DNA from 3 places in the Metabacillus hrfriensis genome. Region 1 is predicted to be linked to each of the others. Evidence: a T-box and tRNA genes for the amino acid it is inferred to sense, from the RefSeq annotation. Region 1 holds a T-box; the other regions hold tRNA genes.

Region 1 (10,967 bases):
TGTGATGCCCTTGATGTTCAGGATTTAAGAATGCTTGGTCTGCGTGACAAAACACTTGAATTTGAAGACATCGACCGTTTTGCAGATATTATTGAAGAAATCATTCAAGAAGTGAAGCCTACCCTTGTTGTCACGTTTTACCCTGGACATGGCGTTCATCCTGATCATGATGCTACCGGTGCTGCAACCATTCGCGCAATAAGCAGAATGCCGTCTGAAGACCGCCCTGAGACTTACTGTGTTGCCATCACAAGAAACCGGGAAGAGGTGCTTGGCGAGCACGATGTCACAATTGATATCTCAAGCGTAGCCGAAATGAAATTAAATGCATTGCGCGCTCATCGCAGCCAGACAGAAGGAATGCTTAAGCAAATGGAAGAAAAGTTCAAAAACAAAGACCCAGAAGTCATGCATTGGGTGGAGCAGGAGATTTTCTGGACTTATAATTGGAATGACTGATCAACGAGAAGCTGTTGCGATCATAAAAAACGAGTGAGAAGTCACTCGTTTTTTTATGCCGGAAATACGCTATAAAAAAGATGACCTCTGTATATTTGAGATCATCTTTCTTAATATTATAGGTTTATCCTTTTTGTTTTTCACTAAGCGTATAAACCTTATTTTGAATAAACCACAGCCTTGAAGACAGCGCTAATGCGGCAGCGGCAAGGCCCGCTATCAAGCCAATCCAGTATCCGAAAGCCATAAAAGACGTATTGTTTGCAAGCAAATATCCTGTTGGAAGTCCTATAACCCAGTAAGAAACAAGCGCCATCAACAAGGTGACATTTACATCTTTATAGCCACGCAGCGCTCCTTGAATAGGGGCGGCAATTGCATCTGAGAGCTGAAAGAAAATCGCATAAATCAAAAACTGTGCCGAGAGTTTTATTACAATGTCTTCATTCGTATAGATCGCTGCAATTTCATTTCTTAAGAAATAGATAACAGCTGCGGTAATAAGCGACAGGATAACAGCCATGACAATCCCTAAATAACTGTACTGCTTTGCATCCCTGTATCGTTTCGCTCCAACTTCAAATCCGACGACAATCGTTAGCGCCATTGAAATACTCAGCGGAAGCATATACAGAAGAGAGGCAAAGTTAATGGCGATTTGATGGGAGGCAATCGTGACCGTATCGTAATTGCTCATTAATAAGGTAACGGCTGCAAAAATGCTGGTTTCAAAGAATATTGCGATTCCTATAGGGATTCCGATTTTTAATAGACTAAGCCAGGCTTTTGCTGAAGCGCTGTACAATTTCTTAAAAATACCATAGTCCACAAAAGGCTGCTTTTTCACTATGACAAAAGCGGAGATCAGAAAAATACACCAGTATGTAATAGTTGAAGCAACACCAGATCCTACACCGCCAAGAGCAGGAAAACCGAACTTCCCAAAAATAAATAAATAATTAAATACAACATTGATGGGCAGAGATAATAATGTGATGAACATTGATATTCTCGTAAATCCAAGAGCATCAATAAAGCAGCGCAAAACATTATATGCAAAGAGAGGCAAAATTCCAAAAGCCAAAGCAGCCAGATAAAATTTAGCCGTCTCTCTGACATGGTCCTCCAGTGACATTGAATTTAATATTGGATCAATGACAAAAATACCGATAACTCCCACTATAATTGACAACAATACAGAAAGGTACAAGCCTTGAATAACTGTATAAGGGATTTTCTCCTTCTGTTTTGCACCAACATACTGTGAAACAATCGGAGTAACTGCAAGCAGGATACCGCTTAGTCCCGTATAGACAGGCACCCAGATACTTGATCCAATTGCTACACCTGCAAGATCTCCGGGGCTTACTTTTCCTGACATGGTCGTATCAAAAAAATTCATTGAATAAAGTGAGAGCTGTGTAATCAGAATCGGCAAAAGGATGAGAGAAAATTGCTTGCCTTTCTCCCAAAGAGTAAAGGTTTGTTTCATGTTAAATATCCTCGTTTTCTTAGAGTAACGAAAGAATTATAACATGAAAAATGGATCCCGTGACTATTTCGACTTCTCCTCAAGCTCTTTTTTCTCGGGCTTAAACATTTGATAATAAAAATAACTTAAAATCATTACACCTAATCCTGAAAAAAGGTATTGAAAAATTTTAACTGTCGTCATGAATCAAACCTCCATATCGCAGCTGGATCAAAGCTGCTATTTTAAGACATAGCTTAAGGATGAAAATATTGCGCTGTGATGTCCAGCTCCAGCGCATAACTCCTTTGTCTGGCACCGTCAAAAAAGTTTTCAAATCGGAACCTTATTTACCTTTCGAAGCTGACCAAGAACTTCCGATTTTCTAGTAGTATGAACCTCAGATGGAAAATTATTGCATGGAATGCAGAGATTTTTCAAACAATAAAATAAGCGATGTTATACAGGGAGAGGAGCAGAAAGTCTTTGAAAAAAGAAATAATGGATCCTATTAAAAAACTCATTTATGACCAGCTGGGAAACATCATTGATGAATCTATGCAGCTTATGAATTCTCTACAAGAGAAAGACCATTGTCTGCTTTGTGAGCTTGAAGATCTGCATAAGATTTTTCAGCAGCTGCAGTCGCAGGCGTCATCCTTTTACTTGCAGTCTTATTTATCAGAGTACACTCCGCATTATGCCATACTCTCAAAAGTCATTCAGCATCTGTCTGCTCAAAAACACGGAGGTTTGATTGTGATAGAGAGAAACGACCAACTTGTCTCTTTTCTTAAAAACGGTGTGCCGATTGATGCTTATTTATCTGCGTCATTGCTTGAAAGTATTTTCTATCCTGGGAATTCTCTGCATGATGGAGCTGTGCTTGTTTCCGGTACTAAAATCATTTCTGCAGCAAATGTCCTTCCGCTTTCTACTAAAACCGCAGATGCCAAGATTGGTACAAGGCACCGCGCTGCTATTGGCATAACAGAATCAACAGATGCAATAGCGCTTGTCGTATCAGAAGAAACGGGGAAGATGTCATTTGCCATAAATGGCGGGCTGTATCCGTTCAGCTCTGAATAAAAGCTTCTCATATTAAAAAAAATCATTTATAATGTAGTTTTTACTATATGAGCTATGCCTTCATTATTTGCTTCAGCCATCAGCATGATAAGACAGCGCTCTTCTATTTATGAGGAGGAAGAACAAATGCAAGACAAGAAAAACCTGCTTTCGTTTTTAAACTCGTTTTTCCGTTTAGATGAACGGCAAACAACAGTGAAAACGGAATTTATTGCGGCCCTGACAACATTTATGACGGTCAGCTACATCATCCTTGTTAACCCGATTATCTTATCTGAAGCTGGGATGCCAAAGGAAGCAGCACTTGCAGGTACAATTTTAGCTATTGTCATAACAACACTATTAATGGGGTTGTGGGCAAACCTGCCGATTGTCATTGGACCGGGAATGGGGTTAAATGCCTTTTTTACATATACCGTCGTCCTTGGCCAGGGATTATCTTGGGAAACCGCTCTTGGGGCTGTATTTATCTCAGGTTTTGTTTTCTTTCTATTATCTGTTACAGGAGTCAGTTCAAAAGTTGTCGCATCTATTCCTAAAACATTGAAAGCTTCTATTACTGCAGGAATCGGATTATTTGTTGCTTTTATCGGCCTTAAAAACGGCGGCATCATTGTTCCAGATGATGCAACCTATGTTGCACTCGGAAACATTGCAGATCAGGGAACATGGCTTGCGCTGTTAGGACTGATCCTTGCATCTGTGCTTGTATCCAGAAATATTAGAGGCGGTTTGATCTTAAGCATCTTTGTCATTTCGGCATTGTCCATGCTGATCGGCCACTCGCCTGTGCCAAATTCTCCAGACGATATTATTTCCTTTGACTGGCCATCAGTTGAATTAACGTTTATGAAGCTTGATATTATGGCTGCGATCGGATATGGTATTTTCTCAGTCATCTTTTCATTTACTATCGTAGAATTATTCGATACATTGGCTACCTTGATCGGATTAACAAAAAAAGCGAATCTGAATGATGAAAATGACGAAACACCTAATATGAAACGTGCATTGACGACCGGAGCACTCGGCACAATGATCAGTGCGGTGTTTGGAAGTACAGCCATGAATACCTATATTGAAAATGCAACCGGAATTGCAGAAGGAGGAAGAACTGGCTTAAAAGCAGTATTTGCTGCTCTGCTGTTTTTGCTGACTCTTTTATTTACGCCTCTGATTCAATACATCCCAAACGCTGCGACAGCTCCAGTTTTAATAATCATTGGAGCATTTATGATGACAGAACTGAAGGAAATCCATTTTGATGATTTGACCGAATTGATCCCGGCATTTTTAACCTTCATTATGATGCCATTAACATTCAGTATTGCAGAAGGTGTAGCGTTCGGTTTTATATCATACACATTATTAAAGGTTTTTACCGGGAGAACAAAAGAACTTCACTGGATGATGTATATCATTACTGCAGCCTTTTTAATAAATTTCTATACAATGATTTAGCGGGTCCCTTAAAGGGGCTTTTTTTTGACTGCAAAAAGTTTCGCTAGGCGAAATAATTGCAGCGGTGCTATAGTAGAAATAGTGAATAAAACAGAAAATGGAGACAACGCCATGTGGAAAAATAAAAATGTCTGGATTGTGCTCAGCGGTGAATTTATTGCAGGGCTTGGTTTATGGTTTGGCATAATCGGAAACCTGGAATTTATGCAAAAAAATGTACCATCTGATTTCATGAAATCTCTTATTCTCTTTATTGGTCTGCTTGCAGGGGTGCTTGTCGGTCCTCTTGCCGGCAGAATGATTGACAGCTGCTCAAAAAAGACCGTTCTTATTTATTCGGGTCTTGGAAGAATGCTCAGCGTTGTCTTTATGTTTATGGCGATACAATTTGATTCTCTTTTCTTTATGATTCTGTTTATGATCAGTATTCAATTATCTGCAGCCTTCTATTTTCCTGCACTTCAGGCTGTCATACCTATTATTGTAAAGGACAAGGATTTAATACAAATGAATGGGGTCCATATGAATGTTTCGACCATGGCGAGAGTGCTTGGCACAGCACTTGCCGGTGCGCTGCTTGTCTTTATGAGTCTGACATCGATTTATGCACTGTCCATGGCCGCATATGCCATTCTTTTTGGAGCAACATTTCTGCTTGATTTTAAAGAAGAGAAGAGGGAGCAGTCAAAATCGGGGAACTCCGGCAGCTTTAAAGAAGTTCTTCCTGTATTAAAAGCGACTCCCATTGCCATTACAGCTCTAGTCCTGACAATCATTCCTGTTTTGTTTATCGGCGGATTTAATCTGATGGTAATCAACATAAGCGAGCTTCAGGACAGCACGTCCATTAAAGGGCTCCTTTACACAGTTGAAGGAATCGCATTTATGATCGGCGCTTTTTTTGTAAAAAAAATTACTCATCGTTTTTCATCCGTTCACATGCTCTTTGCTTTTGCTCTATTAATTTCAATTGCACATTTAAGCTTATTCTTTAGTGATATCATGTGGATGTCGCTCATCTCATTTGGAGTATTCGGTCTTGGCGTTGGCTGCTTTTTTCCGATTGTCTCGACCATCTTTCAAACAAAGATTCCAAAAGAATATCACGGCCGTTTTTTTTCGTTTAGAAATATGCTGGATCGTGTTATGTTCCAGGTGGTTCTCCTCGGAACGGGTCTGTTCCTTGATACAATCGGTCTGCAGTTCATGGTGCTTATCTTTGGAACATTATCGCTCACGATGGTCGTTTTATATGGAATGAAGTATTTTCAGAAAACAGAAGTAAGAAATTTAAGTGAAAGCAAGTAAAAGAGAGGGGAGAGCCCTCTCTTTTTTTGTTCGGCGTTTCTCTGTTCTTTAATATCTAATAATAGCGGGGGTCAGCGCCAAACTATCAGCCTTTCCGCTTAATTCAAATGATTATAACTGCTATAACGAGAAAACAGCTGAATCGAAAAAAATGAAAAGCCAGAATAAATCTTAAAACCGCTAATAGAAACGGGAAATTGGCCAGAAAAAATCGAATTTCGGCAATTAAAATAACGATTTCGGCTAAATGAATAGGATATGGTCCACCGTAATCGTGTCTTTAATGGGGATTCCATCCCGGATAGCCCTTTGACTTGGAGCAGAACGGACGATTCTGCTTTTCTGTATTGTCCAGAGCCACCTCCTATCCCTTTGACCAGAACAATTTCCCTCAGGAAAGTCGGACCCGGACTTTTCGGGATGCCCGAGTCTGAACAGTCGGTTCCGCTTTTCTTATTCTCTGCATTTCTTGCATACAGTAAGCTTCTGTCCATCTGCCTGAAGTTTTGGGTAGAGCAGTTTAATTCGTGTTGTCCCGCATATTGGACAAGTGCCGCGGCCTCTTGAAGCCATTTTTAATAATGTTTTACCCCGATATCTCTTCGCCATCTTTAAACACCCAGTTTCTTTTTTAATACTATATGATTTCCTTGTTGGATATGCTATCTCACGAATCGGCCAAAAAAGACTAATAATGTCATAATTTGCAAGAAATACGGGATAAAAATAGGGGATTTTAGCTATTTTAGTAAGAATATAGTGCTATTTTTAGAAATTTGTAGTAATTAATGCCCTAATCTATTAAAATAATCATGTAAGAAAAAAGGAGGTACTTAGCGAACAATGAAACAGAAAATTATTGGGTTAACTGCTTCAGCAGTCATCGGTTCCACTTTAATTGGCTCCGCAGCTTCTGCAGACAGTATAACCGTTAAAAAAGGCGATTCGTTATGGAAGTTGTCACGCGAGTATAAAACAACAGTTGAAACAATTAAACTGACAAACAAGCTTTCTAAAGATATGATTTTTCCAGGACAAGTCCTGCAGATATCCGGAACTGCAAAAAAACCTGCATCAAGTGTTCAAAAACCTGCTGCACCCGCTAAAACCTCTTCCTCTACATACAAAGTGAAATCAGGCGATTCCCTCTGGGTCATTGCACGAAAACATAATGTATCTGTAATTGAGCTGAAAAGTTTAAATGGGCTGAAATCCGATTTAATTCGTCCCGGACAAACCTTAAAAGTAAGCAAGACGACTGGAAAAGCTCCGGATGCTGAAGCGTCTAAACCAACTGCTAATCAGCCTGCGGCATCAACCTATAAAGTACAGCTTGGTGATTACCTTGGAAAGATTGCTAATCAATTCGAACTTACCGTCGCAGAGTTAAAAGCGATGAACAATCTCAAATCGGATGTGATTTACGCTGGCCAGACCCTTAAAGTGAAAGGCTCAAGCGCTGCACCGCCTAGTAAGGTGGAAGAAACAAAGCCATCTGCAAACAGTAAAATTGACACGATGATTGCTGAAGCCAAGAAACATATTGGAGTGCCTTACAGATGGGCTGGAAATACTCCTTCTGGATTTGACTGCAGCGGATTCATGTATTATGTACTGAACAAAGTGACGTCTGTTTCCCGTCTCAGCACTGCTGGATATTGGGACATCATGACGCCGGTCAGCTCTCCGCAAAAAGGTGACTTCGTTTATTTCACTACATACAAGGCAGGCCCGTCTCATATGGGAATTTATCTTGGTAATGGAGAATTTATTCATGCAAGTTCATCAGGTGTGACCATCTCTAAATTGGATAATTCCTACTGGAAAGCAAGATACCTTGGAGCAAAACGATATTTAAAGTAAGAAGCCATCAGGGCTTCTTTTTTTGGCGAGGAACAAACTGCCTTCCAAAAGGATGAATGAACAAATCCATTCATATGATGGAAATAAAAAGAAACAGGAGGCGAAGTGGATGACGGCATTGCCTGCAGGTGTCATGACTCATAAGATAGCAGGGAAAAAGCTTACGATATTATATCCATCAATAACAGGTCCGCATGTATTGAGTCTGCAAAAAATCAATACGGACATCCTAAATAACGTTCAGAATCAGATTCGTTTTGGAGGGTATGACGGGGGAGTGCAAACCGACATGCAGGGCACCTATGAACTTAAGACGAATGAGCGGGACTTGTTAAGCTTAACGCTGCTGAATTATGTGTACAGCGGAGGCGCTCATGGCATGTCTTTTCTAAAAGGGCTGACATACGATACCCAGACAGGCAGGAAGTATAAGCTTCAGGATCTTTTTAAAATAGACAGCAACTATAAAGAACGATTATCTTCCATTATTAGTGAGCAGCTTAAAGAACGAGAGATTACATTACTCGATCCTCCCTTTAAATCAATTCGCCCGGATCAGGATTTTTATTTAGCTGATAAATCGCTTGTTATCTATTTTCAGCTCTATGAAATCGCAGCTTATGCTTATGGGTTTCTGTACTTTCCCATCTCCATTTATGACCTGCAGGATATCATCGATCCAGATGGTCCTCTTCCCAGATTATATGGATAGATAAAAATATCTTGCATTCCTCAAAGATTCGCATATAATAACTCTTAATAGAAAAAAATCCCATGAGGAAGAGAGTAATCATATCCAGTTCTTGAATCAGCGATTTAGGGAAGGTGAAAGCCTAAAATGAACGGAATGATGAAACGCACTTCCTAGGAGCCTGCCTGAACTTGGATAGTAGGGCATGTCGGTCGGCTGGCCGTTAAAACGCTTCGAGTGGTTCAGAAATGAACAATCAGAGTGGTACCGCGGGAAAATGCCCGTCTCTTTTATAGAAAAGAGACGGGCATTTTTATTTTATTTATAGGAGGACGAATTATGAAAAAGAGACTTGGGGCGATTATTTATAGAACTTTAAAAAACGATCTTACCTTTGATGAGATAATGGATGTCATTGAGATTCCAAAAGCAAAACAATTTGGAGATTACAGCTTTCCTTGTTTCGTTCTTGCTGCCGTCTATAAAAAAAATCCTCATCAAATTGCATTGGAGCTTGAAGGGAAGTTTCATGATGAGTTTATTACACAGGCAGCTGCTGCTGGACCCTACATTAACTTCCGCCTTAACCGGGAGATTGTAAGCATGGAATGTCTGCAGACAATAGGACCATATCAGAGCGCAGAAAAAACAAAAGTAATGACCATTGACTTTTCATCTCCTAATATTGCGAAGCCTTTCTCGATGGGACACCTTCGCTCAACGGTCATCGGCCAGGCAATTGCCAATCTTGGAGAGAGATGCGGCTATAACGTAATCAGAATCAATCATATTGGAGACTGGGGCACACAATTCGGCAAGCTGATTGCAGCTTATAAAAGATGGGGAAATGAAGAATCCGTCAAAGAGAATCCGATACAGGAGCTTTTTAGACTTTATGTAAAGTTTCATGAAGAAGCTGCCGTTTTTTCTGACTTAATTGAAGAGGGAAGAAGCTGGTTTAAACGTCTGGAGGATGGAGACACAGACGCATTAAAACTGTGGAAATGGTTCAGAGAAGTATCACTGGAGGACTTTCAGAGGGTTTATAAACTATTGGGCGTTCAATTTGATGCGTATAATGGCGAAGCATTCTACAATGATCAGTTATCGCATATCTCTGATTTGCTTGAGGAAAGAGGACTGCTTAAACATTCTGAAGGTGCAATGGTAGTTCCTTTGGATAATGTGAATCTGCCGCCATGCCTGATCCGAAAAAGTGATGGAGCGACCCTTTATGCAACAAGAGATTTGGCTGCCGCCTTCTACAGAAAGGAAACATACAAGTTTAATAAGTCACTATATGTAGTGGGGATGGAACAATCGATGCATTTTAAACAGGTTTTTGCTGTTGTAGAGAAAATGGGCTTCAGCTGGCATAAAGATATTCATCATATTCCATTTGGATTCATTTTGAAGGATGGAAAGAAAATGTCTACAAGGAAAGGCAAAATCGTTCTTTTAGAAAAAGTAATAAAAGAAACGATATCTGCTGCAAAAGCAAATATTGAAATGAAAAATCCTGAGCTTGAAAACAAAGATGAAGTTGCAAGTGCGGTAGGAGTTGGAGCGATTATTTTTCATGATCTCAAAAATGACCGTACGACTAATATTGAATTTTCATTGGATGAAATGCTTAAGTTTGAAGGGGAGACAGGTCCATATGTGCAGTATACACATGCAAGAGCCTGCTCTTTATTAAGAAAAGGCAGCGGGATCAAGTCAGAGAAAACAAGAGCATTAACAGATGAGCATAGCTGGGAAGTGCAAAAATTGCTTGTTCAGTACGGGCAAGTCATTCAATCTTCATTTGAGAAGTATGACCCATCCATTCTTGCAAAATATTTACTGCATGTATCCAGGGTGTTTAATTCTTATTATGCTAAAGTGAAAATCCTGGAAGGAAATCAATCCCTCACGTCCAGACTTCTGCTTGTTCAATCAGTAAGAGATGTTCTGAAAGACGGGCTGAGCATCCTTGGAATCAAGGCTCCTGAAAAAATGTAGCGTTTGTATCCTCCGTTTTAAAATTCTCCTATTATGGCTATCATGCTAAAGAATTTTAAGATGGAGGGATTGGTAATGATCAGAAAAATGATTTTCACAGCATTAATCGCAGCTTCTTTAGGCATGAGCGCCTGTCAGGCTTCAACAGAATTTGAGACGAAAGAAGAATCACTGCCGGTCAGTGAAAAAGCAGTTGCGCCGGTAAACGTCGATATAATCAACAGCGAGGGTGTTGAAATTGGAACAGCAACTCTGACTGAAGCGCCTAAAGGAGTGACTATCCGCTTAAAAGCGGAGGGTTTAGAGTCTGGAAAGAAAGCCATTCATCTTCATGAGACAGGGAAATGTGAAAAGCCTGATTTCACATCTGCCGGAGCGCATGTTAATCCTGCCAAAAAGCAGCATGGATTTGATAATCCTAAAGGCTTTCATGCCGGAGACCTGCCAAACATAGAAATTGACGAAAATGGAACTGTGGATGTCGAGCTTCATGCACCTGATGTGACATTGAAGCATGGTAAGAAAAATTCGCTGCTTGATGAAGACGGCAGTGCGATTATTATCCATGAAAGAGAAGATGACTACTTGACTGATCCTGCAGGAAATTCAGGAAACCGGATA
Region 2 (10,967 bases), 940 kb from region 1:
ATTCCCGCCATTCCATCTTCATACATAAGGTCAACAATCAGCTTCAGCTCGTGCAGACACTCAAAGTATGCAAGCTCTGGCTGGTATCCCGCTTCTACTAATGTTTCAAATCCAGCTTTTACAAGAGATGTTAATCCTCCGCATAAAACTGCCTGCTCTCCGAAAAGGTCTGTTTCCGTCTCTTCTTTAAAGGTAGTTTCAAGCACTCCTGCTCGAGCTCCTCCGATTGCTTTTGCATAGGCTAATGCAAGATCCTTTGCCTCGCCTGTTACATCCTGATGGACTGCGAATAATGCAGGAACACCGGCACCGTCCTCAAACGTTCTTCTGACAAGATGTCCCGGACCTTTAGGAGCAACTAAAAATACGTCTACAAATTCAGGGGGAACAATCTGATTAAAGTGAACGTTAAATCCGTGTGCAAATACTAATGCATTTCCTGGCTGCAGCTGGTCTTTGATTTCTGCTTCATATACTTTTTGCTGCTGTTCGTCAGGCAAGAGCACCATCACTACATCTGCTTGAGCTGCTGCTTCTTTAACCGTTGTAACCTCTACTCCCTCTGAAGCAGCCTTGTTAAATGAATTTCCTTTGCGAACGCCGACTACTACATCAATTCCGCTGTCTTTCAAGTTCAGTGCATGAGCATGCCCCTGTGAGCCGTAACCGATCACTGCAACCTTTTTACCTGCTAATACTTCCTCTTTAACATCACCGTTATAATATACTTTTACCATGTCCATTCTCTCCTTTTAATGTCAATTAGTTAGACGATTGAATATGTTTTAGCGCTATTTGCAGAACGCTGTGTTCCTCTAGTGAAAGCAGTTGTGCCGGTTCTGGCAATTTCTTTGATGCCATAAGGCCTTAATAGATCAATGATTGCTTCAATTTTTTCTGCTTCGCCAGTAACCTGAACAACTACACTGTCACGGCTTACATCAATAACTGTTGCCCTGAAAGGCTCAATCACACCCTGAACTTCCATTCTTGTCGCTGGAGGTGCGATTACTTTTATGAGGGCGAGCTCTCTGGCGACAATCGATTGATTTGTTATATCCTGCACTTTTAAAACATCAATCTGTTTATTCAGCTGTTTTGTAATCTGTTCAACTTCCTTTTCGTCTTCAACGTGAATGACAAAGGTCATTCTTGAGATTCCTTCAATTTCTGCATGCCCGACTGTGATGCTTTCAATATTGTAATGTCTTTTTGTAAATAAACCGGTAATCCTGTTAAGGACCCCTGAGCGATTGTTGACTGTAAGCGTAAGAATTCGCTTCACGGTTTAACACCCACCATTTCATGTAATCCTTTTCCTGGAGCAATCATCGGGTATACATTTTCCATCTGGCTTACATTTACGTTAAACAGAACAGGTTCATTCGATAAAAGAGCCTGTTTGAAAGCCGGAAAATCTTCTTCAGTCTGAATTTTCAGTCCCTTCATTCCGTATGCTTCCGCTAATTTCACGAAATCAGGCTGCGATTGAAAAACAGATTGCGAATATCTTTCTTCATAGAAGATTTCCTGCCACTGTCTGACCATTCCAAGCACTCCGTTGTTCAGTAAAATCACTTTAACCGGCAAATTAAGTTCGTGGATAACAGATAGTTCCTGAAGTGTCATTTGGAAACCGCCGTCTCCAAGGATTGCGATAACATTAGCATCCTTTTCAGCAAGCTGGGCTCCAATAGCTGCCGGCAATCCGAATCCCATTGTGCCGAGCCCCCCGGATGTAACCCAGCGATTCGGCTGCTGCAGGCGGTAGTACTGCGCTGCCCACATTTGATGCTGACCGACATCTGTAGTAATAATCGCCTCACCATTTGTCCATTCATGAATGAGTTCAATCATATGCTGAGGTTTAAGCTCTTCATCTGATTTTTTGTACCATAATGGCAAGGACTTTTTATTATTCTGTAAGGCTGTATACCATTCATCATGCTGGCTTCGTTTGCCGTTTTGATGAATGAGATTTTCAAGAACAAGCTTTGCATCGCCAACAACTGGAATTTTGGTTTCAACCACTTTGCCGATTTCAGCAGGATCGATATCAATATGGGCAATCGTTGCATTTTTGGCAAAATGATTTAAGTTCCCTGTTACCCTGTCATCAAACCGTGCACCGACACTGATTAATAAATCACATTCATATAACGCCATGTTTGCGGTATATGTACCGTGCATTCCGGCCATTCCGAGAAAGAGAGGATGATCTGCAGGAAAACTTCCCAGACCAAGCAGTGTGTTTGCGACTGGTATGTGCTGCTGTTCGGCGTATTCTTTCAGCAGCTCGCTTCCTTTAGCATGAAGCACTCCTGCTCCGGCTAAAATGACCGGCTTTTTAGCACTGCTGACCGCTTCGACAAGCTTTCTGATTTGAAGATAATTCGGTTCCGTTTTTGGCTGGTATCCCGGAAGATGAACGGGAGTGTCGTAGTTGAAAATCCCTTCCGCTACTGCGATATCCTTTGGAACATCGATGAGTACCGGACCGGGTCTTCCTGTTGTTGCGATATGAAAAGCTTCCTTGATGATGCGCGGGAAATCATTTACATCCCGGACTTGATAATTATGCTTAGTAATCGGCATTGTGATACCAATTACATCCGCTTCCTGGAAAGCATCTGTTCCAATGACGGAAGATGCAACCTGACCTGTAAATACAACCAGCGGCAGGGAATCAATCATAGCATCCGTAAGTCCAGTAATCAGGTTCGTTGCGCCTGGCCCTGAGGTTGCAATGACGACTCCAGGTTTGCCTGAAACTCTCGCATAGCCCTCAGCTGCATGAATTCCGCCTTGCTCATGCCTTGTTAAAATGTGATACATGCCAGAGTTATAGAGTTTGTCATAGATTGGAAGAACAGCCCCTCCCGGATAACCAAAAATCATCTCTACTTTCTCCCGTTTTAAAGCTTCAATCATCATCATGGCCCCGGACATCGTTTTCGTACACTTGGCAGAATTTGCATCCAATTGTACCTTCATACTCATTGATTATTGCCTCCTTTTTTCCCGCTATCACCTAAAGCCTTATTTTTTCATCTGATTATTTCAAAATAAAAAACCTCCCCGCCCCAATATTGCCCACGTGTAATGTGAGTCAAAGGGGCGAGAAGGTTTGAAAACACTTTTCGCGGTACCACCCTTGTTCATGGTCTGCATTAGACCACCTTATGAAAGCTCATGGCTTTCTTTTAATAACGAGTGCTGTGTAAAAGACACCCGGCTGATTCTACTAAACTTCAAATCAGCACTCAGAGGCGAGTTCACTTAAAAAGGGACCACCGGTTCTCAGCTCCACCAGCTCTCTTTAGATCCTTGTTTTCTAAGCTACTTTTCCTCTTCAGCGTTTTAGATTATAGTTTTTATGTTTTTATTAGCTTACACTCAGGCTTGAACTGCTTCCTTTTACTTTTACACCATCTGTGATTACTTTTTCTCTGAAACACTCGAGCAGACGATTCGTATGCTCTCCAGGCTGCCCATCACCAATTTCCCTGCCGTCTACCTTTACTACAGCAATGACTTCAGCGGCAGTTCCAGTCAGGAAAACTTCATCCGCTGTATAAACATCATGTCTTGTGAAAGGTTCTTCACGCACATCGTAGCCAAGTTCTTCAGCTATTTCGATGATGACATTTCGGGTGACTCCTTCGAGTGCTCCCAAGTAACCAGGCGGGGTAAGAAGTCTTTTGTTTTTATAGATAAAGACGTTATCAGCAGATCCCTCTGCGACGTAGCCTTGATCATTCAGCATCAGCGCTTCGCTTACATTTGCGAGATGTGCTTCAATTTTTACAAGCACGTTGTTAAGATAGTTCAATGATTTTACTTTAGGACTTAAGACGTCCGGTCTATTCCGCCTTGTAGGAACTGTCACAATATCAATTCCTGTTTCATACAGATGTTTAGGGAAGATTGACAGCGGTTCTACAATAATGACAACATTTGCTTGCTTGCATTTATATGGATCAAGCCCAAGATCACCGACTCCTCTTGAGACAACAAGTCTGATATAAGCGTCATCTAAACCGTTTTTCTCAACGGTCTTTACCGTTAAATCCGTCATTTCCTCTTGCGTATAAGGCATGTTGAGTAATATGGATCTCGCTGACTCATACAATCTCTTCATGTGCTCATTTAATCTGAAGATGTTGCCGCTGTATACTCTGATTCCTTCGAAAATACCATCTCCGTAAAGGAATCCGTGATCATACACCGAAATTTTCGCATCTTCTTTTTTTACAAATTCATTATTCAGAAAAATCCATTGGTCACCCATAAAGAGCACACCTTTCTTTTAAAGTCTAAACGCGTTAATCAGTTGAATTCTAGTGTGTAAAAAAAATCCGTATAACGATTGTTATGGACTCTTTTAAGAACCTCACATGTTCATGTAACTTATATTTGAGCCTATATTACGCCCATTAAATAGCGGTGTCAACAGTCTTTTTTCGAATTGTTAGATAATTTAGATTTGTTTGTGAATTTGTATACGCTTACATGCCTGTCATAAAAGGAAATTCAATTTTTTGAAGTTTTTTTAAAGTTTTTTTCTGTGAGATTGTCTTACAAGGTTTTGGCTGATTTTATAAGGGGTAAATAGGGGAGAAAAAAATTTTTTGAACTTATTTTTTATAGGATTTTTTATCATATCAGAATGAAATTTGTTAGAAAAAAAAGGATTTAAAAAGCGATTTTCAGCCTGCCAGAATATTACAAACTTTTTCCTGAGCGATTAGGTTTTTAAAATCAACAAAAAAACTTCTTTCGATAAACCCGAAAGAAGTTGTATGTATAAAGTATGGCGTCCCAGGAGAGATTCGAACTCCCGACCAACGGCTTAGAAGGCCGTTGCTCTATCCACTGAGCTACTGGGACATGTTTTTTGTTAACATCGTTGATTATGTATCAGCGACATTTTTTATTATATGATCCATTAGATAAAAAGTCAATAACTTTTTCTAAAATTTTATGAAAGAGGGAAAAATATCCCTCTTTCATGATAAAGCCAGCTCAAACCTTTGTGAGAGGCCGGGTACAGGAGATCCGTCCAACTCAAAAAAGGTAACTTGTGCAGAATGATTTTGTATTTCTAATATAACATATGTTTTTTCAGTTCGCATCCGCGGAAGTCTAATGCTGCCAGGGTTAATAAAGAGGATATCATCGACATATTCCGCTCCCGCCAAATGCGAGTGACCAAAGCAGACAATCTTCGCGCCATGCACAGCAGCACTGTACTTCAAATTCATAAGTGTCGACTTTACATTGTGCATATGACCATGAGCAACAAAAAATCGATATCCTTCCACATCTTCAATGACTTCATTTGCAAACCTTGCTTCTAAATCACAGTTTCCGCGTACAGAAGCATACCCCTGCATGGCAGGATGATCTGCCTCAAGTTCAGAATCCCCGCAATGAAACATCGCTTCTGTTTCCCCTTCATGGCGTTTTCTGATCTCCTGAAGCTCATCCGTTAAGCCATGGCTGTCACTGATTATTAAAACTTTCACGTTTAAAACTCCCCATCGTCAGGCATTAAGCAATTTTGCAAGCTTTTGCAGCGCAACTGCGCGATGGCTGATTTTATTTTTCTCTTCCTTTGTTAATTGCGCCATCGTTTTTGCTTTATCTTTCACTAAGAAAATGGGATCGTATCCGAATCCATTCCCGCCAACAGGCTCCTCTGTAATATAGCCCTCAACTGAACCTTCTACTGTGACGGTTTCACGGCCAGGTTCAGAGAGTGCCAGAGCGCACCGGAATCTTGCATTCCGTTCTTCCTTTGAAACACCCTTCAGCTTCAGCAGCACTTTTTCGATATTGGCTGCATCACTTTTCTCAGCTCCTGCATAGCGTGCTGAATAAACCCCAGGTTCACCGCCAAGATAATCTACTGATAGTCCGGAATCATCCGCAATGGCCATTTTTCCGTAAAGTTTTGAAATAGCCTCCGCTTTTAAAACGGCATTTTCTTCAAACGTTGAACCAGTTTCTTCAACTTCTGGCGAATCTTCAAGGTCCAGTAATGAAATGGCCTTTAGATCATACTGAGATAAGATTGATTGAAATTCAATTAATTTGCCTGCATTTTTCGTTGCAATAATAACTTCCTTCATAATGATTCATCCCTTTCCATCTTTTTGATCGATGATTTTTAGAGCTAAATCTCCAAGGGCCTCCATTTGAATAGAAATTAACGAGTTTATTCCTTTTTCAGCTAAATCAAGCAATTCATTCAGTTCTTCTCTTGAAAAAGTCGCTTCTTCTCCAGTTCCCTGAAGCTCAACGAATTTTCCTGAAGACGTCATGATGACATTCATATCCACTTCTGCTGATGAATCCTCAATATAGTTTAAATCTAAGATCTCTCCAAGCTTTGAATCCATTCCGACTGATGTCGCAGCCAGGAAATCCGTGATTGGCAGCGTGCTTAATTTCTTTTGGGACATCAGCTTTCCAAGTGCTAATGTCATAGCGACAAAAGCTCCGGTGATGGAAGCTGTTCGGGTCCCGCCATCTGCCTGGATCACATCACAATCAAGCCAGATTGTTCGTTCCCCTAACTTTTCAAGATCAACAACCGCACGCAGAGCTCGTCCGATCAAGCGCTGAATTTCCATTGTCCGGCCAGTAATTTTACCTTTGGACGATTCTCTGATCGTCCGCTGTTCGGTAGCACGCGGCAGCATTGAATATTCCGCTGTGATCCATCCTTTACCTTCTCCCCGCATAAATGGCGGCACGCGATCCTCAATGCTTGCATTGCAAATCACCTTTGTATCGCCAACACTGATTAACACTGAACCTTCAGGGTGCTTCACATAATCTGTCAGAATTTCAACTCGTCTTAATTCATCTTGTTTACGTCCATCATGTCTCATCATATTCCTCCGATCAATCCTATTGCTGACCTAAGCTTTTGTCTTATGTATAAACAATAAAGAAGAGGCAGCGCTTATGACCACCTCTTAGTTTCTCTATATAGTATATCAAAAATCAGCGATTAAAAACTACCTGTGTTCACATTGACTGGACGGGAGACAGGTTCTGTAATCTTTTTGCCTTCTTCATTAACAAGCTCTGCTTTCCCATCAACGGTCAAAACGACATTTTCAATTCCAGGCTGTTCTGTCAGTGATAAAACAAGAGAATTCAGAACATGTGTCGAAACCATTTTTTCGTCACCATCTGCACTTCCATAGATAGATTCGTTAAAATTAAGGGTTACAGTGCCATCTTCAAGCTTAGGCTCTTCAAGCAGCTTTACATCCTGCTCCAAATCGGTTAACAACGCACGTGAGATGGAAGGTTCCTCAGTTAATTTTTTCACCACTGCTGCAATTGGATCCTCTTCGTCATTGCTGACTCGGGTTGTAACAGGTACATAGTATGTCTGATCATTATGCTGAGCTGTATAGTAAACCGTAAGAGGTTTTGTATTCGTAATGTCCATTACGCCCGCTGTATCAAGATTAATGCCGTCAGCACGGCTCAGCTCGCTGCTGATCGGAGTGCCTCCGACAGGCATTTCATTTTGTTCATGACCGTTAATCATAATTTTGACTGTTTTCACAGAATCGAACTGAGTCAATGTCCATGTAATCGACTGAAGAATTTTCAATTCATCTTCAGCTTGATAGTTTTTAAACTCTTTAGAGAAATCTACGATGGCTGTACCATCTTTTACATTCACAGCAACTTGAGTATCCTGCGGGATAACGGCTCTGAAGCCATCAGGAAGGATATTGCTGACAGGCCCGCCCTCTACAAGGTATTCAAGCACTTGTTTGGCTACGCCTTCTTCCTTAGGCAAATCAAATGTCTGGGCAACAACAAGCCCGTTGCTGTCAATCAAATATAACTGCCTGGAATAGGTTTGAGCCGACTCTTCACCTTTTTCACCTTCTGCTGTTGTTTTTTCTTCTTTCAAAGTTTCTTCATTCCCTTTATCAGCATCTTCAACATATGAAACATCTTGCGGAGGATCAATTTCCTTTGCTTTTTCCCCGCCGAATAATCCGCATCCTGACAAGAGCAGCGTCGATGTTACAACAGTAGCAGCAATCTTCATGTTTCTATTTTGAGACATACAATTCCCTCCTAAGGCAGTTTGTACTACTATGTATACGAGCTGTTTATTGAATTAGACCGATTTTGAAAAGTATTTTTGTACAGGCAAAAATCATTTATCCAAGTAAAAGAGGGATTATACTCGATCACCAATTAGTGACAATCGTTTCGGAAAAGTTATTTGCAGTTATCCTATTTCTTATAGCCAATTTGAGGAATTTATTAACTATCCGCTTGACAGCCCTCTTTCTCGGCTGTCTTACATAAGAGAGGCACAGCTAATTGTGAGTTTTGCAGAAAAAGAGCAGCTGATTATCAGAGAGATGATGCTTCCGCGGCCAATTCACAATAGCCGGAATGAAAAAAAGAGGAACCGCAATCGGCTCCTCTTTTTTATAAGGTAATGGATTTAACATTTTCAACTGGCTGCTCAAACAATTGAGAAGCAATTCTCTGGAAAAGCTCCTGTGATCCAGTCGTTAAAAATAAATGATGATTTTCTTCCTGTGTCTCATTTAAGGCATCTTTATAAGACAGGATGGTACTGACTTCACGGGCTGTTTCATCACCCGAGCTGATAATCTTCACCTTGGGACCCATATAATCCTCAATTAACGTCTTTAAGACCGGATAATGTGTACATCCCAGGATCAGCGTATCAATTGGCTGATCTTTTAAAGGAAAAAGAGATTCCTGTACGATGGATACGGCATAATCATTTTCGTAATCTCCGCTTTCCACAAGCGGCACAAATGCCGGACATGCCAAGCTCTCAACTTCAACTGTCTTCTTAATCGTTTTAAGAGCCTTCTCATATGCACGGCTTGCAACTGTATTAACGGTTCCGATTACACCGATATGATTATTTCTGGTGACTTTAATCGCTGTTCTGGCCCCAGGGAAAACGACCCCTACTACGGGGATATCAAGTTCTTCCTGGATTTCCTGCAAAGCAATCGCTGTTGCCGTATTGCAGGCTATCACAAGCATTTTTATATGATGATTTGATAAGAGATAATTCGTCATTTGCCAAGTAAATGAACGCACCTCTTCCAGCGGTCTCGGTCCATATGGACATCTTGCCGTATCACCTAAGTAGATGATGTCTTCGTTTGGTAACTGCCTCATGATTTCGCGTGCAACGGTCAGTCCGCCGACACCGGAATCAATGACGCCAATTGCTCTGTTCAAAAAATCGCCTCATTCTTCTCTCATTTCTAGATGTAATTTCATTAATGAGCTTTCAAGCTGGATAATTTCCTGCATATCATAATTTTTGATTACATTCTTTAAGTATTGTTGACGCTTTTGTATAACTTCTTCAATGATGCGCTGCCCTTCTTCAAGAAGATGCACCCTCACAACTCTTCGGTCATTTGGGTCTTTAATCCTTACTACCAGTTTGTTTTTCTCCATTCGGTCAACAAGATCTGTTGTGGTGCTGCATGCAAGGTACATTTTATTAGATAATTCACCGACTGTCATGTCTCCATGTTCTGAAAGCCATTGCAGCGCTACGAATTGAGGCGGTGTAATCGGAAATTGATTAAGAATCTCCCTGCCCTTCTGTTTGACCATAACAGAAATATGCCTAAGGGATTTCTCCATATCAGCTACCATTTTATCACTTAATACATCATTATGAACTGTCATCAGCAACCCTCACTCATTCAATCTGACCGCACGGAATGAAACTTAACAGTAGGAATGTGCGTATCATATCCATTTTCTATGTTTTTATGAAAAATTGCAAGTTTCATATTTTAGCTGACCGATATGAAAAATAAGAAATAGCATAGTCAGATTAGCGCAGCCCCGCTTTTTTTGCACAGAAATAATAACCGGCTACCCTTAAAATCAAGGTCAGCCGGTACGTATTAGAGCTCAAGTTCACCCATACGAAGGAGCTCAACAACAGCTTGTGATCTCCCCTTAACACCAAGCTTTTGCATCGCATTGGAAATATGGTTCCGAACTGTCTTTTCACTAATAAAGAGCTCGCCCGCTATTTCTTTCGTTGTTTTGTCTTGAACTAATAATTCGAATACTTCTCTCTCTCTTTTCGTGAGTAATGGCTTTGATTGAAACTCTTTCTCTTTCAAGAATTGTAACCCTCCTTGCTAGGTGCGAGCCGATCTAACGAATGGGTATAAGATTAGTCAACATATAGTATGTGCACACTGTAATGGCGGTGACAGGAATCTCAGAAGAAAGCTGGAAATTCCGTGTCTATTTTTCAAGTGGCAAATATGGCAGACTGAGTAAGGATCTTTTTCTCCACTTCCAGAAACGGTACACTTTTTCCATTGTATTTAGATATTTGCACAACGGTGCCTCGTCCTGTAAAGCAAACTTCATTTTTTTCATTCACAGCACAATAATGCAGATCCATCGATGAATTTCCGATTGATGCCACTTTTACATAAAGGCGGATTTTCTCATCAAAAAAGACCTGTTTCACGTAATCACAATGAATATCTGCAACGACAGGAATCAGCTCCCCGTCTTTTTTCAGCCAGTTTTCCATAAGTCCTGAGTGCTTAAAGTAATCAATGCGGGCTTCTTCAAAATATGAAATTGGAGCCGTATTGTTCATATGTCCAAACATATCTGTTTCGGAAAAACGTACTTTTATCGGATAGTAAAAAGAAAAAGAATCTATCCATTCCTGGAAAGGCAGCTGTATGTAAGATATTTGTTTCATGACATGTTTCCTCATTTCTGCTTTAAGTAAAAAACACCTCTTCATCAAAAGGAAGAGGTGTTTTCTTAATAAATGATTTCAAATGTTTTCATGGATATCTGTGTATTAAACTTGATCGCTTCCGAAGAAATTACGGAATGCCTGGAACGTTGTATCTCTGTTAAGTGCAGCAATT
Region 3 (10,967 bases), 1.7 Mb from region 1:
TTTTATCTGCCATGTTGAATTTCTCAACTGCAGCAGCAGAATCTCCTCCGCCGATGACTGTATATGTATCTTTTGCTTCTGAAAGTGCTACAGCCACAGACTTTGTACCTTCTGCAAATGCATCTAATTCAAATACGCCAAGCGGTCCGTTCCAGATCACAAGCTTTGAATTACTGATAACATCTTTATAGATTTCACGGGATTTTGGTCCAGCATCTAAGCCTTCCCAGTCACTTGGAATGCTGTCGATCGGCACAACTTTAATATTTGCATCGTTTGAAAAATCATCAGCTACAACTACGTCAACTGGCATGTAGAAGTTAACGCCGTTCTTTTCCGCCTTTTCCATGAAGGATTTAGCAAGCTCGACTTTATCTTCTTCAAGAAGAGATTTCCCAACCTCGTGGCCCATTGCTTTAATGAATGTATAAGCAAGTCCGCCGCCGATGATCAAGTTATCCACTTTATCTAAGAGGTGATCAATCACACCGATTTTGTCTTTTACTTTAGCTCCACCGATAATTGCTGTGAACGGACGCTCAGGGTTTGATAATGCTTTGCCCAATACTTCTAATTCTTTTTCCAAAAGGAAACCTGCAACTGCCGGAATGTGGTCTGCAATGCCTGCTGTAGAAGCATGTGCACGGTGTGCTGCTCCGAAAGCGTCATTTACATAGACATCAGCAAGTTCAGCAAATGCTTTTGCAAGCTCAGGATCATTCTTCTCTTCACCAGGGTAGAAACGAACGTTTTCTAATAGAAGTACGTCCCCTTCCTGCATCTTAGAGATTTCAGCTTTTACAGAGTCGCCATAAGCTTCGTCTGCTTTCGCTACATTTTTGCCAAGTAATTCTTGAAGACGCTCTGCAACTGCGTTTAAACGAAGCTCCTCAACAACTTGTCCTTTTGGACGGCCTAAATGGCTTGCTAATAGAACCTTAGCACCTTGCTCTGTTAAGTACTGAATAGTCGGGATAGCTGCGCGAATGCGTGTGTCATCTGTTACTTTGCCATCTTTCATCGGCACGTTGTAATCTACACGGCAGAAGACAACTTTCCCTTTAACCTCGATGTCTTTTACTGACTTTTTGTTCATCTTCAGGAATTCCTCCTTTAATTGGAATGGTATGGCATACAAAGCAAAAGGGAGGGGGCCTGTATTCCCCTTCCCCTTGCTTTCATTATAACCTTAGTTTTGCTTTGAATCCAAGCCTCAGGAGACTTAAGGATTAAAGACCTTTAGAAGCGATGTAATCAACAAGGTCTACTACACGGTTAGAGTAGCCAGACTCATTGTCGTACCAAGAGATTACTTTTACCATGCTTTCTTCCATAACCATTGTAGATAAAGCATCGATTGTAGAAGAAGCTGGGTCGCCATTGTAGTCGCCAGAAACTAATGGCTCTTCGCTGTAGTTAAGAATTCCTTTTAATGCGCCTTCAGAAGCTTCTTTGAATGCTGCATTTACTTCTTCAGCTGTTACGTTAGTGTCAAGTTCAGCAACTAAGTCTACTAAAGAAACGTTTGGAGTTGGAACACGCATAGCTCCGCCGTTTAATTTACCTTTAAGTTCAGGCAATACTAGAGATACTGCTTTAGCTGCTCCAGTTGAAGTAGGGATGATGTTTTCAGCTGCTGCACGAGCACGACGGTAGTCTTTATGCGGCAAGTCAAGAATTTGCTGATCGTTAGTGTATGAGTGAACAGTTGTCATCATACCGCGTTTGATGCCGAATTTGTCGTTAAGAACTTTAGCGAATGGCGCTAAGCAGTTAGTAGTACAAGATGCATTAGAGATTACATCATGGCTTGCAGCGTTATATTTGTCATGGTTAACTCCCATAACAATTGTGATGTCTTCATCTGTTGCAGGAGCAGAGATGATTACTTTTTTAGCGCCAGCTTCTAAGTGCTTCGCAGCGTCTGCACGCTTAGTGAAGAAACCAGTTGATTCAACAACTACTTCTACTCCGCGCTCGCCCCAAGATAATTTTGCAGGATCGCGCTCTGCTGATACTTGGATTGTTTTACCGTCAACAACAAGGTTGTTTCCGTCTACTTTCACGTCAGCATCTAATCTGCCATGAATTGAGTCATATTTTAAAAGGTGAGCAAGCATGTTAGCGTCTGTTAAGTCGTTAACCGCTACAACATCCACATTAGGATTTTTAAGTGCTGCACGAAATACGTTACGTCCGATACGTCCAAAACCGTTAATACCAATTTTTACTGCCATGATTGAAATTTCCTCCTTTAAATAAGTGAGAGATTTTTTTGTAGCTATATAATTAGGGATTAAGATCCCTTATTAACTCTTTCGCGGCGCCTTCATCCGTTATAAGAATGGAATCGGCTGCCTGCCTCAGGTATGCCCGGATGGCTTTTGCTTTTGATGCTCCGCCTGCCACTGCAATAACATCCTGAATCTTTTCTAAGTCGCTAAGCTGCATCCCTACTGTCTGCACCTTGTGAACGACTTCTCCTTCTTGATTGAAATAATACCCGAACGCTTCAGCTACCGCCTGACCCTGCTCTATCTTTATGTAGTCTTCTGGCAGTGTTTTCCGGCGTTCCGCCATTGTCTTAGCGTCTCCTATTCCATGAACAACCATACTTGAAGATTTAATGAGCATAAGCAGCTCTTTAATCGACGGTTCTTCAATAATAGAGAGATAGGCTTCCTTGCTTAACTGATCTGGAACGTGCAGAAGACGGTAGTTTCCCATCGCCCTCTCAGCCATTTTTGCGCAGATTGTGTTGGCCTGGTTTTCTACATTTTCTCCAAGACCGCCTCTGGCAGGTACATACAGCTGTTCGCGATTTTTACTGTCCGGTGTCATCATTTCAGCGACAGCGGCAATGGTTGTTCCTCCAGTGACAGCGACGATATTTTCTCCTGTAAGCCGCTCTTTTATGCATGCAACACAGGCTCTGCCCATTTCTTTCTTAACCCATGAGAACTGATCGCTGTCTCCGGATACGACGATGACGTTTTTTAGATTTAAACGTTCCTTTAATGTATTTTCCAAAAACGTTAGACCTAAAACATCTTTCATCGTTTCTTCGAGAATTCTTAACAGAGATGATCCTTCCTTCGTTAACATCATGCCGGAGGAAAAAATATCGATCAAATTTTGATCTTTCAAAAATTGAACTTCCCCTCTTAAAACCCGTTCACTGATCCCGAGACTAGATGAAAGACTTCGACGTCCGATTGGCTGCATTAGTCGTATATACTGAAGGATCTGATAACGTTTTTGCATAACTTGAAGCAGATCAGGCAATAATTTTTTTTGGACTTCTATAATTGACCTCATGTACAAATTCCCTTTCAAGAACATACGGGACAAAAAATGTCCCTCTATGACGTAATATGTCCCACTATCCCTAAAAAAAATCATCCCTGCTATATTTTTATTTTAACAGGGTGAAAAAGCTTATTCAACTATTGTTTCTCGCTTTTCGTCAAGTAACCGCTTTCTTATAAAATCTTTTTTAATTTTGCCGTATCCAAGCACCAAACCTCCATATTCAACGACAGGAATCATGAGCTGATACTTTTCAAGCAGGGCATCGTCACTGTAAATATCAACAACCTCGATTTCAATTTCCATGTCGTTTTTCAGCTTTTCAAGTTCCTCTAAAGCTTCAGAGCAGAGAGGACAGCTGTTTCTTGAATACATTTTTAAAAGCATTATTTTTACACATCCTAATATCGTTTTCTTGCAGAAGAAGAGGCAATGCCTAGCTGATCTCTGTATTTGGCCACCGTTCTTCTTGAGACATCTATTTGATGTTCCTCTGTGAGTTTTGAGACAATTTTCTGATCGGACAGCGGAGCAAGCTTATCTTCCTGTTCAATCATTTGTTCTATGATTGTTTTTACAGTGGAAGCAGTGATGTCCTGAGAGGATTGCTCTAATCCGTTTGAGAAAAAAAACTTCAGCTCATAAAGCCCATGAGGAGTCTGAACATACTTCTCCCTCACTGTCCTGCTGACAGTTGATTCGTGAACTTCAATAGCATCAGCGACAGTCTTTAATGTCAGCGGTTTCATAAACAACTCACCTTTTTCAAAAAAGTCAGCCTGCCTCCGGACAATCTCTTTCATCACTTTCATCATTGTCTCTTTCCGCTGATTCAGCGTTTTTATCAGCCATCTGCATTGATTGAGCTTTGAAGACAGATATTGCTTCACATCTGCATCTTCTATAGAAGAATAATCCGATTCATAGGCAGAGTTAACGGCGACTTTAGGTGAAATGTCATCATTGTACATGACTTGCCATTCCCCGTGAACCTTGGCAACTGTCAGCTCAGGAACAATATAGCTGTCATGAACGTGATGATAGGCAAGCCCAGGGCGCGGATGCAGTTTTTTTATAAAATCCTGAACACCTTGAATTTCTTTTAAATCAAGCTTCGTTCTTTTCGCAAGCTCTTTCCATGATTTTTCTGCGAATAAGTAGAAATAGTCGTTCACAATTAATTCGGCTGTTTTATTTCGTTTTGGCAGCCTTGCAAGCTGAATCGAAATGCATTCCTGCAGATTTCTCGCCCCTACTCCTGCCGGGTCAAGCTTCTGTAATACGGTTAGCTGCTGATTTAGCTCCTCAGCACTGATGCTGAATTTTTCTGAAAGCACACTAAGATCTGCCTCTATGTACCCGTTAGGATCAAGAGCCTGTATCAGGATATGAAGTGCGCGTTTTTCTGATGCAGTCAGCTTCATCCCCAGCAGCTGTGCTTCTAAATGCTGCTGCAGTGTTGTGCCAAGGCTTGAGACGTTTTCAATCATGTCCCTGTTCTTTGATGAACTTGTCATTTTCGCCCGTGATGAGGTATGATACAATACGCCTGAATCAGGCTTCTCTTTTAATTCGATGAGGGGATTTTCCAGGGTAAGGTCCTCTATATAGGAGGCAAGCTCCATAGAGGAGTATTGAAGGAGAGTAATCGCTTGCTTTAATTCTTGAGTCATATTAAGTTTTAATGATTGCTCTTGAAATAAACCGACTTTCATATTCATAGTTCGTTCCCCCTGCTTCTCATTTTACACGAAAACGGTCCATCATTGTATGGAAAGAACTTCAAAGGAGAGATATCAATGAGTGAATTATTTTCAGTGCCCTACTTTGAGCAAAATTTTAAAGAGCACATTAAACAGAATGAAGGTCAAGTTCCGAAGCTTGATGCCATGAACCGTTATTATCGCTCTGTCGTATCAGCGCTGGTTCAGGATCAGCTTACAAAAAACTCAGTGGTCTTAAAACGGATTCAGAATTTGGACGAGGCGTACACTACGATTAAATCCGATAAATAATTGAAAAATTTACCTGTTCACAAAAAGCGCGACATGCTTTAAAATAAGAATTGTTGAGTCGTCAAGCACGGCAATATACACTTCTTGTCCAGTGCGGCTTACTGGACTCTTACATATTATTTCTGTTTCCATTCAATCATGCCCCGCCTAGGTTATCTTGGCGGGGCTTTTTTTATCGGATTGGCATTAAAGGTCCCAGCGTCAATATCTGTCTAAATCGTCTAAAAACACTTTTCTTACAGAAATAACCTTCGCCATGTCAGCGGTCCTACAATACCATCAACTTTAAGATTTTGCCTGCGCTGAAAATCCCTTACTGCACGCTCAGTGATTGGTCCATAAATATTGTCTGCCTTTACTCCAAGCTTTCGCTGTATTTCTCCGATATTTGCGCTCTTCATATATGGAGACTTCAATCTGTAAAGAGTACCCGGATACGGTTTTCCACGTCTTGGTTTTGCCCGATTCAGCTTGCTGAAGGTCTCCGGCCCTACGATTCCATCAGCCGTTATTCTCTGATCTCTTTGAAACTCTTTAACCGCAGCTGCTGTCTCCGCACCAAACGTGCCGTCTGCACCGAATCTCGGGAGCGCATATCCCAGTGAGATCAGTTTTTTCTGTAAAAAAGTTACCTCCGGGCCCCGGTTTCCCCTTCGTATAATGGTGACATCTACCACAGTGCCTGTTTCCTGCTTTGGCGGTTCAACTTTAATAGGCGTTCCGCTGCTCCCCCATGCATCATAATAAACACGCACATCACTCATGAATTTTTCCCAAGTCACACCATGTGCACTGAACCAGCTGTCCGGATCCGATCTTCGGCGTGGATCAAGTGTGCTGTGTGCGACTATTTTAGTTGAAGGGTTTAAATTGAACCTGCGGCAAAGGTACGCGTGGTACCATACATACCGGTCATAAGCTTTAATGAATTCTCCAGTGCGGCAGAGCTCAACAGCAATAGCTGCTTCATTTGCATCATAACCGAAGAGCTGATTATCTTCAGGGTTCCGGTAAAGATTATGCCAAGCTTTTTCATTTAATGGGATGATCTCAAGAATTTTATCATCATCTATAAACGCATGAGCAGAAGCACTCGGCTGAGAGTTGTTAAAATAATTAAAGTGATCGTCTGCATCAGCTGAGTTATTTGCCGTTTCGTGAGAGACTATAAATAGAGGTCCAGTCAGCTTTTCCCCTGAACGTGCATTTCCAAGACGGATATAGCGCTGTTCAATTTGATATTTTTGAGAAACACTCAATCTTTATCACTCCTTTTTATAGTAAATGATAGAGAGACGCCTTTTGGAAAGGCGCCTCTCTTGGCTCATTAGTCTATTTTTAAGGAATCTATGAAAGAATCTAGCAATTCAAATAGCAGATGCGTGTGTTCAGCTCCGTTCTGAAAAAGGAGTCTTTGCCCGAGCTTGTACTCCGTATAGGCGTCCTGCTATTCTTTGAGGCCGCATAGTAGTTTTATTAGCGTAAATCCAACAAAAAAAGAAAGAGCTGGTTTAATTAAAAAACCAGCTCTTTCTATAAGTGACGCGCTCGAAGGGATTCGAACCCCCGACAGACGTGGTACCGGAAACCACCGCTCTATCCAACTGAGCTACGAGCGCATATAAAAGTTAATTAGTCAGTAGCGTTATTATACGATAAAAACAACCTATGTATCAAGCGGTATTTTTATACTGCAGGCGGAAATGACTAAACTCCTGAAGATAACGGAGGTTTTCAGGATATAAATCTCTGATAATCGAGGAATTATTAGTGATAAAGAACAAAGGAGTACATGGATGATGAAAGATTACACCATATTCAAATGGTTCCTCTTTCGCCTGAGATTTAGATCAGGGTAACTTTCATTTCTAAGGCAACAATGTGGATCTATACTGCATTTAGTACGTTTCTTGATACATCCGAAGAGATTTCAGCGAAAAGTGCTGCACGACTGATCATAAGTCGGCAGGGTACCGGACTGGTGAAATAGTGAATGCCTTTTGTCAGCACCGAAAGAAAATATAAAGGATATTTTAAAGAGCCTGCCGAATACATACGTTACAGCCTCCTAATGAAAGACCACTATAGAAGTTCATTATACGCAGAAAAAATGAGGCTTGAAACAGCTTTACTCAACTGTTTGAAAGAAAGAATAATTGGGTAACATGTTTACAGTCAGCAACTGCTACATATGTATAAGGTGCAAGAAAAAGCTTCAAAGAACAGCGTTTCGTTTGACCTTTATTGACCATAGTTGTATGATGAGAGTACATAAAATTTACCTTTATTTAAAAGGAGGAAAATACGATGAATTTAATACCTACAGTTATTGAACAAACGAACCGCGGTGAACGTGCATACGATATTTACTCACGTCTTTTAAAAGACCGCATTATTATGCTTGGAAGCGGAATTGACGATAACGTGGCAAACTCAATTGTATCACAGCTTTTGTTCTTAGAAGCTGAAGATCCAGAGAAAGACATCTCAATCTACATTAACAGCCCTGGCGGTTCTATTACAGCCGGTATGGCGATTTACGATACAATGCAGTTTATTAAACCACAAGTATCAACAATCTGCATCGGTATGGCCGCTTCAATGGGAGCATTCCTCCTTGCAGCCGGCGCAAAAGGCAAACGCTATGCCCTTCCAAACAGTGAAGTTATGATTCATCAGCCTCTTGGCGGAGCTCAAGGACAGGCAACTGAAATTGAGATCGCTGCAAAACGCATCTTGTTCTTGCGTGATAAGCTGAATCAAATTCTTGCTGACCGCACTGGCCAGCCAATGGAAGTGATCGCTCGCGATACAGACCGAGACAACTTCATGACGGCAGAACGCGCACTTGAGTACGGCTTGATTGATAAAGTGATGACTCGCAATACAATGCCTGATAATAAATAAGAAGATACAGCAGAACGGCCTAAGGCCGTTCTGTTTTTTTGTTTTGAGGCATGGGCGTATGATCCCCCTAAACAGGCATGATCCTGGTTTTGGATACTCAATGAGTGCGTATGATTCCCTTTTACAGGCTAAATCTCGGATTTGGGTACTCAATGAGTGCGTATGATTCCTCTTTACAGGCTCAATTCTGGATTTGGATACTCATAGAGAGTGTATGATCCACTTTTACAGGCTAAATCTCGGATTTGGGTACTCATAGAGTGCGTATGATTCCTCTTTACAGGCTCAATTCTGGATTTGGATACTCATAGAGAGTGTATGATCCCCTTTTACAGGCTAAATCTCGGATTTGGGTACTCAATGAGTGCGTATGATTCCTCTTTACAGGCTCAATTCTGGATTTGGATACTCATAGAGTGCGTATGATTCCCCTTTACAGGCACAATCCTGGTTTTGGATACTCATAGAGAGTGTATGATCCCCTTTTACAGGCTAAATCTCGGATTTGGGTACTCAATGAGTGCGTATGATTCCCCTTTACAGGCTCAATCCTGGTTTTGGATACTCATAGAGTGCGTATGATTCCTCTTTACGGGCTCAATTCTGGATTTGGATACTCATAGAGAGCGTATAATCCCCTTTTACAGGCTAAATCTCGGATTTGGGTACTCAATGAGAGCGTATGATTCCCCTTTACAGGCTCAATCCTGGTTTTGGATACTCATAGAGAGTGTATGATCCCCTTTTACAGGCTAAATCTCGGATTTGGGTACTCAATGAGTGCGTATGATTCCCCTTTACAGGCTCAATCCTGGTTTTGGATACTCAATGAGTGCGTATGATTCCCCTATACAGGCACAATCCTGGATTTGGATACTCATAGAGAGTGTATGATCCCCTTTTACAGGCTAAATCTCGGATTTGGGTACTCAATGAGTGCGTATGATTCCTCTTTACAGGCTCAATTCTGGATTTGGATACTCATAGAGTGCGTATGATTCCCCTTTACAGGCACAATCCTGGTTTTGGATACTCAATGAGTGCGTATGATTCCTCTTTACAGGCTCAATTCTGGTTTTGGATACTCATAGAGTGTGTATGATCCCCTTTTACAGGCTAAATCTCGGATTTGGGTACTCAATGAGTGCGTATGATTCCTCTTTACAGGCTCAATCCTGGATTTGGATACTCAATGAGAGCGTATGAAACCGCGGCTTATTCTTATCCGATGTTTGCCGGTAAGCTGATTTACTTTCTAAATCGTAATTTTTACTTTCCCAAATATCCTTTTTACTAGCGAAAACCCGTAAAATAATTTCCAAGGTCAACGAAATACTTTCTTTTTTTCAAATACCTCCTAATCAAAAAAAACGGCCAAAGGCCGTTTTTAAGCTTCTTGTTTCACATATTGAGATAAAACTTCTAATGCTTCTGACTCGTCATGGCCTTCTGCGATAAGAGTAACCACTGAGCCAGTGCTGATGGCGAGACTCATTAACCCCATGATGCTCTTCGCGTTCACCTTTTTCCCGTCTTTTTCTAAAAAGATGTCTGATGAATAACGATTAGCCTCTTGTACAAAAAGTGCTGCGGGACGGGCTTGTAAGCCTGTCTTTAAACGAACTTCGACCTGTTTCTCAACCATATAAATCCCCTCTTCTTTCCCCTTTTTATTTGATCGTTACCGGCTGGCCATTTCTAAGTTGTTCTGCAATCTCGTCAAGTTTTCTCAGACGGTGATTAATGCCTGACTTGCTGATTTTGCCGCTTGATACCATTTCACCCAGTTCTTTAAGCGTAACATCCTGATACTCTACCCGAAGGCGTGCGATTTCACTTAATTTGTCGGGCAGTGCTTCAAGACCCATTTTTTCATCGATGAATTTAATATTCTCGACTTGGCGTATGGCTGCACCAATTGTTTTATTTAAGTTAGCGGTTTCACAATTGACGAGACGGTTAACGGAATTTCTCATATCACGGACAATCCGCACATCTTCAAAGCGCAGGAGTGCCTGGTGTCCGCCGATAATACTGAGAAAATCTGAGATTTTCTCAGCTTCCTTCAAATAGGTAATGTATCCTTTTTTCCGTTCAAGTGTTTTGCTGTTCAAATGGAAGGAATTCATTAATTCACATAGAGAGTCATTGTGCTCTTTATATAATGAAAAAATTTCTAAGTGATAGGATGAAGTCTCCGGATTATTGACAGAACCTCCTGCTAAAAAGGCACCTCTTATATAGGATCGCTTACAGCATTTCTTTCTGACAAGCTCCTCGGAAATACTTCTCTCAAACGTAAAGTTCTCTCCTAGGATGCCCAGATCCTCTAATATTTCACGAGCTTTTTCTATCAGCCGAACGATGTAGACGTTATTCTTTTTCAAACGCATTTTCTTCCGCACAAGCAGCTCGACAGAAACGTCATACTGCTTTTTTAAGAGAGTATATATTCTTCTAGCTATTGCTGCATTTTCGGTTTGAATGTCCAAAATTAATTTTCGATTCGAAAAAGAAAGAGAGCCGTTCATTCGGATGAGTGCAGATAACTCTGCTTTTAAACAACAGGCTTTAGATTCTATGTTGGTTAATTCTTTTTTTGTTTCAGAAGCAAAGGACATCTTTCTGCACCCTCCAATCCTATAAATGCATTCGTTTGCACTCTTTATTTTTTATGTGATCATATCATATAGCAGCTTGGCAACTTTAACCGTATCATGGCGGATGACGTTATTT

What was found. A T-box is a leader RNA that pairs with one kind of tRNA and senses whether it is charged. The one in region 1 lies ahead of argS (arginine--tRNA ligase), so its partner is inferred to be a tRNA-Arg.
Region 2: it encodes a tRNA-Arg, which carries the amino acid that the T-box ahead of argS (arginine--tRNA ligase) is inferred to sense. The anticodon was not compared.
Region 3: it encodes a tRNA-Arg, which carries the amino acid that the T-box ahead of argS (arginine--tRNA ligase) is inferred to sense. The anticodon was not compared.

The regions. Positions count from the first base shown of each region.
Region 1 covers NZ_CP126116.1:2,840,661-2,851,627, reverse strand. The annotation lists gene bshB2 (bacillithiol biosynthesis deacetylase BshB2) at 1-459, shown strand, start outside; gene QLQ22_RS14160 (MATE family efflux transporter) at 584-1,951, opposite strand; gene cdaS (sporulation-specific diadenylate cyclase CdaS) at 2,387-3,019, shown strand; gene QLQ22_RS14150 (NCS2 family permease) at 3,146-4,480, shown strand; gene QLQ22_RS14145 (MFS transporter) at 4,592-5,788, shown strand; gene QLQ22_RS14140 (hypothetical protein) at 6,242-6,397, opposite strand; gene QLQ22_RS14135 (C40 family peptidase) at 6,632-7,651, shown strand; gene QLQ22_RS14130 (DUF3298 and DUF4163 domain-containing protein) at 7,761-8,363, shown strand; T-box leader at 8,417-8,634, shown strand; gene argS (arginine--tRNA ligase) at 8,682-10,346, shown strand; gene QLQ22_RS14120 (superoxide dismutase family protein) at 10,422-10,967, shown strand, end outside.
Region 2 covers NZ_CP126116.1:3,782,696-3,793,662, forward strand. The annotation lists gene ilvC (ketol-acid reductoisomerase) at 1-737, opposite strand, end outside; gene ilvN (acetolactate synthase small subunit) at 767-1,285, opposite strand; gene ilvB (acetolactate synthase large subunit) at 1,282-3,000, opposite strand; T-box leader at 3,111-3,365, opposite strand; gene ilvE (branched-chain-amino-acid transaminase) at 3,386-4,291, opposite strand; tRNA gene QLQ22_RS18835 (tRNA-Arg) at 4,815-4,890, opposite strand; gene QLQ22_RS18840 (metallophosphoesterase family protein) at 5,010-5,528, opposite strand; gene QLQ22_RS18845 (XTP/dITP diphosphatase) at 5,547-6,134, opposite strand; gene rph (ribonuclease PH) at 6,141-6,899, opposite strand; gene QLQ22_RS18855 (GerMN domain-containing protein) at 7,022-8,107, opposite strand; gene racE (glutamate racemase) at 8,482-9,279, opposite strand; gene QLQ22_RS18865 (MarR family winged helix-turn-helix transcriptional regulator) at 9,289-9,741, opposite strand; gene gerE (spore germination transcription factor GerE) at 9,966-10,190, opposite strand; gene QLQ22_RS18875 (acyl-CoA thioesterase) at 10,325-10,792, opposite strand; gene sdhB (succinate dehydrogenase iron-sulfur subunit) at 10,898-10,967, opposite strand, start outside.
Region 3 covers NZ_CP126116.1:4,589,953-4,600,919, forward strand. The annotation lists gene QLQ22_RS22775 (phosphoglycerate kinase) at 1-1,096, opposite strand, end outside; gene gap (type I glyceraldehyde-3-phosphate dehydrogenase) at 1,230-2,237, opposite strand; gene QLQ22_RS22785 (sugar-binding transcriptional regulator) at 2,290-3,318, opposite strand; gene QLQ22_RS22790 (glutaredoxin family protein) at 3,439-3,696, opposite strand; gene rpoN (RNA polymerase factor sigma-54) at 3,711-5,030, opposite strand; gene yvfG (protein YvfG) at 5,109-5,324, shown strand; gene QLQ22_RS22805 (peptidoglycan-binding domain-containing protein) at 5,561-6,088, opposite strand; partial or broken gene QLQ22_RS22810 (peptidoglycan recognition protein family protein) at 6,068-6,583, opposite strand; tRNA gene QLQ22_RS22815 (tRNA-Arg) at 6,868-6,943, opposite strand; gene clpP (ATP-dependent Clp endopeptidase proteolytic subunit ClpP) at 7,632-8,231, shown strand; gene QLQ22_RS22825 (HPr family phosphocarrier protein) at 9,619-9,876, opposite strand; gene whiA (DNA-binding protein WhiA) at 9,902-10,852, opposite strand; gene QLQ22_RS22835 (gluconeogenesis factor YvcK family protein) at 10,904-10,967, opposite strand, start outside.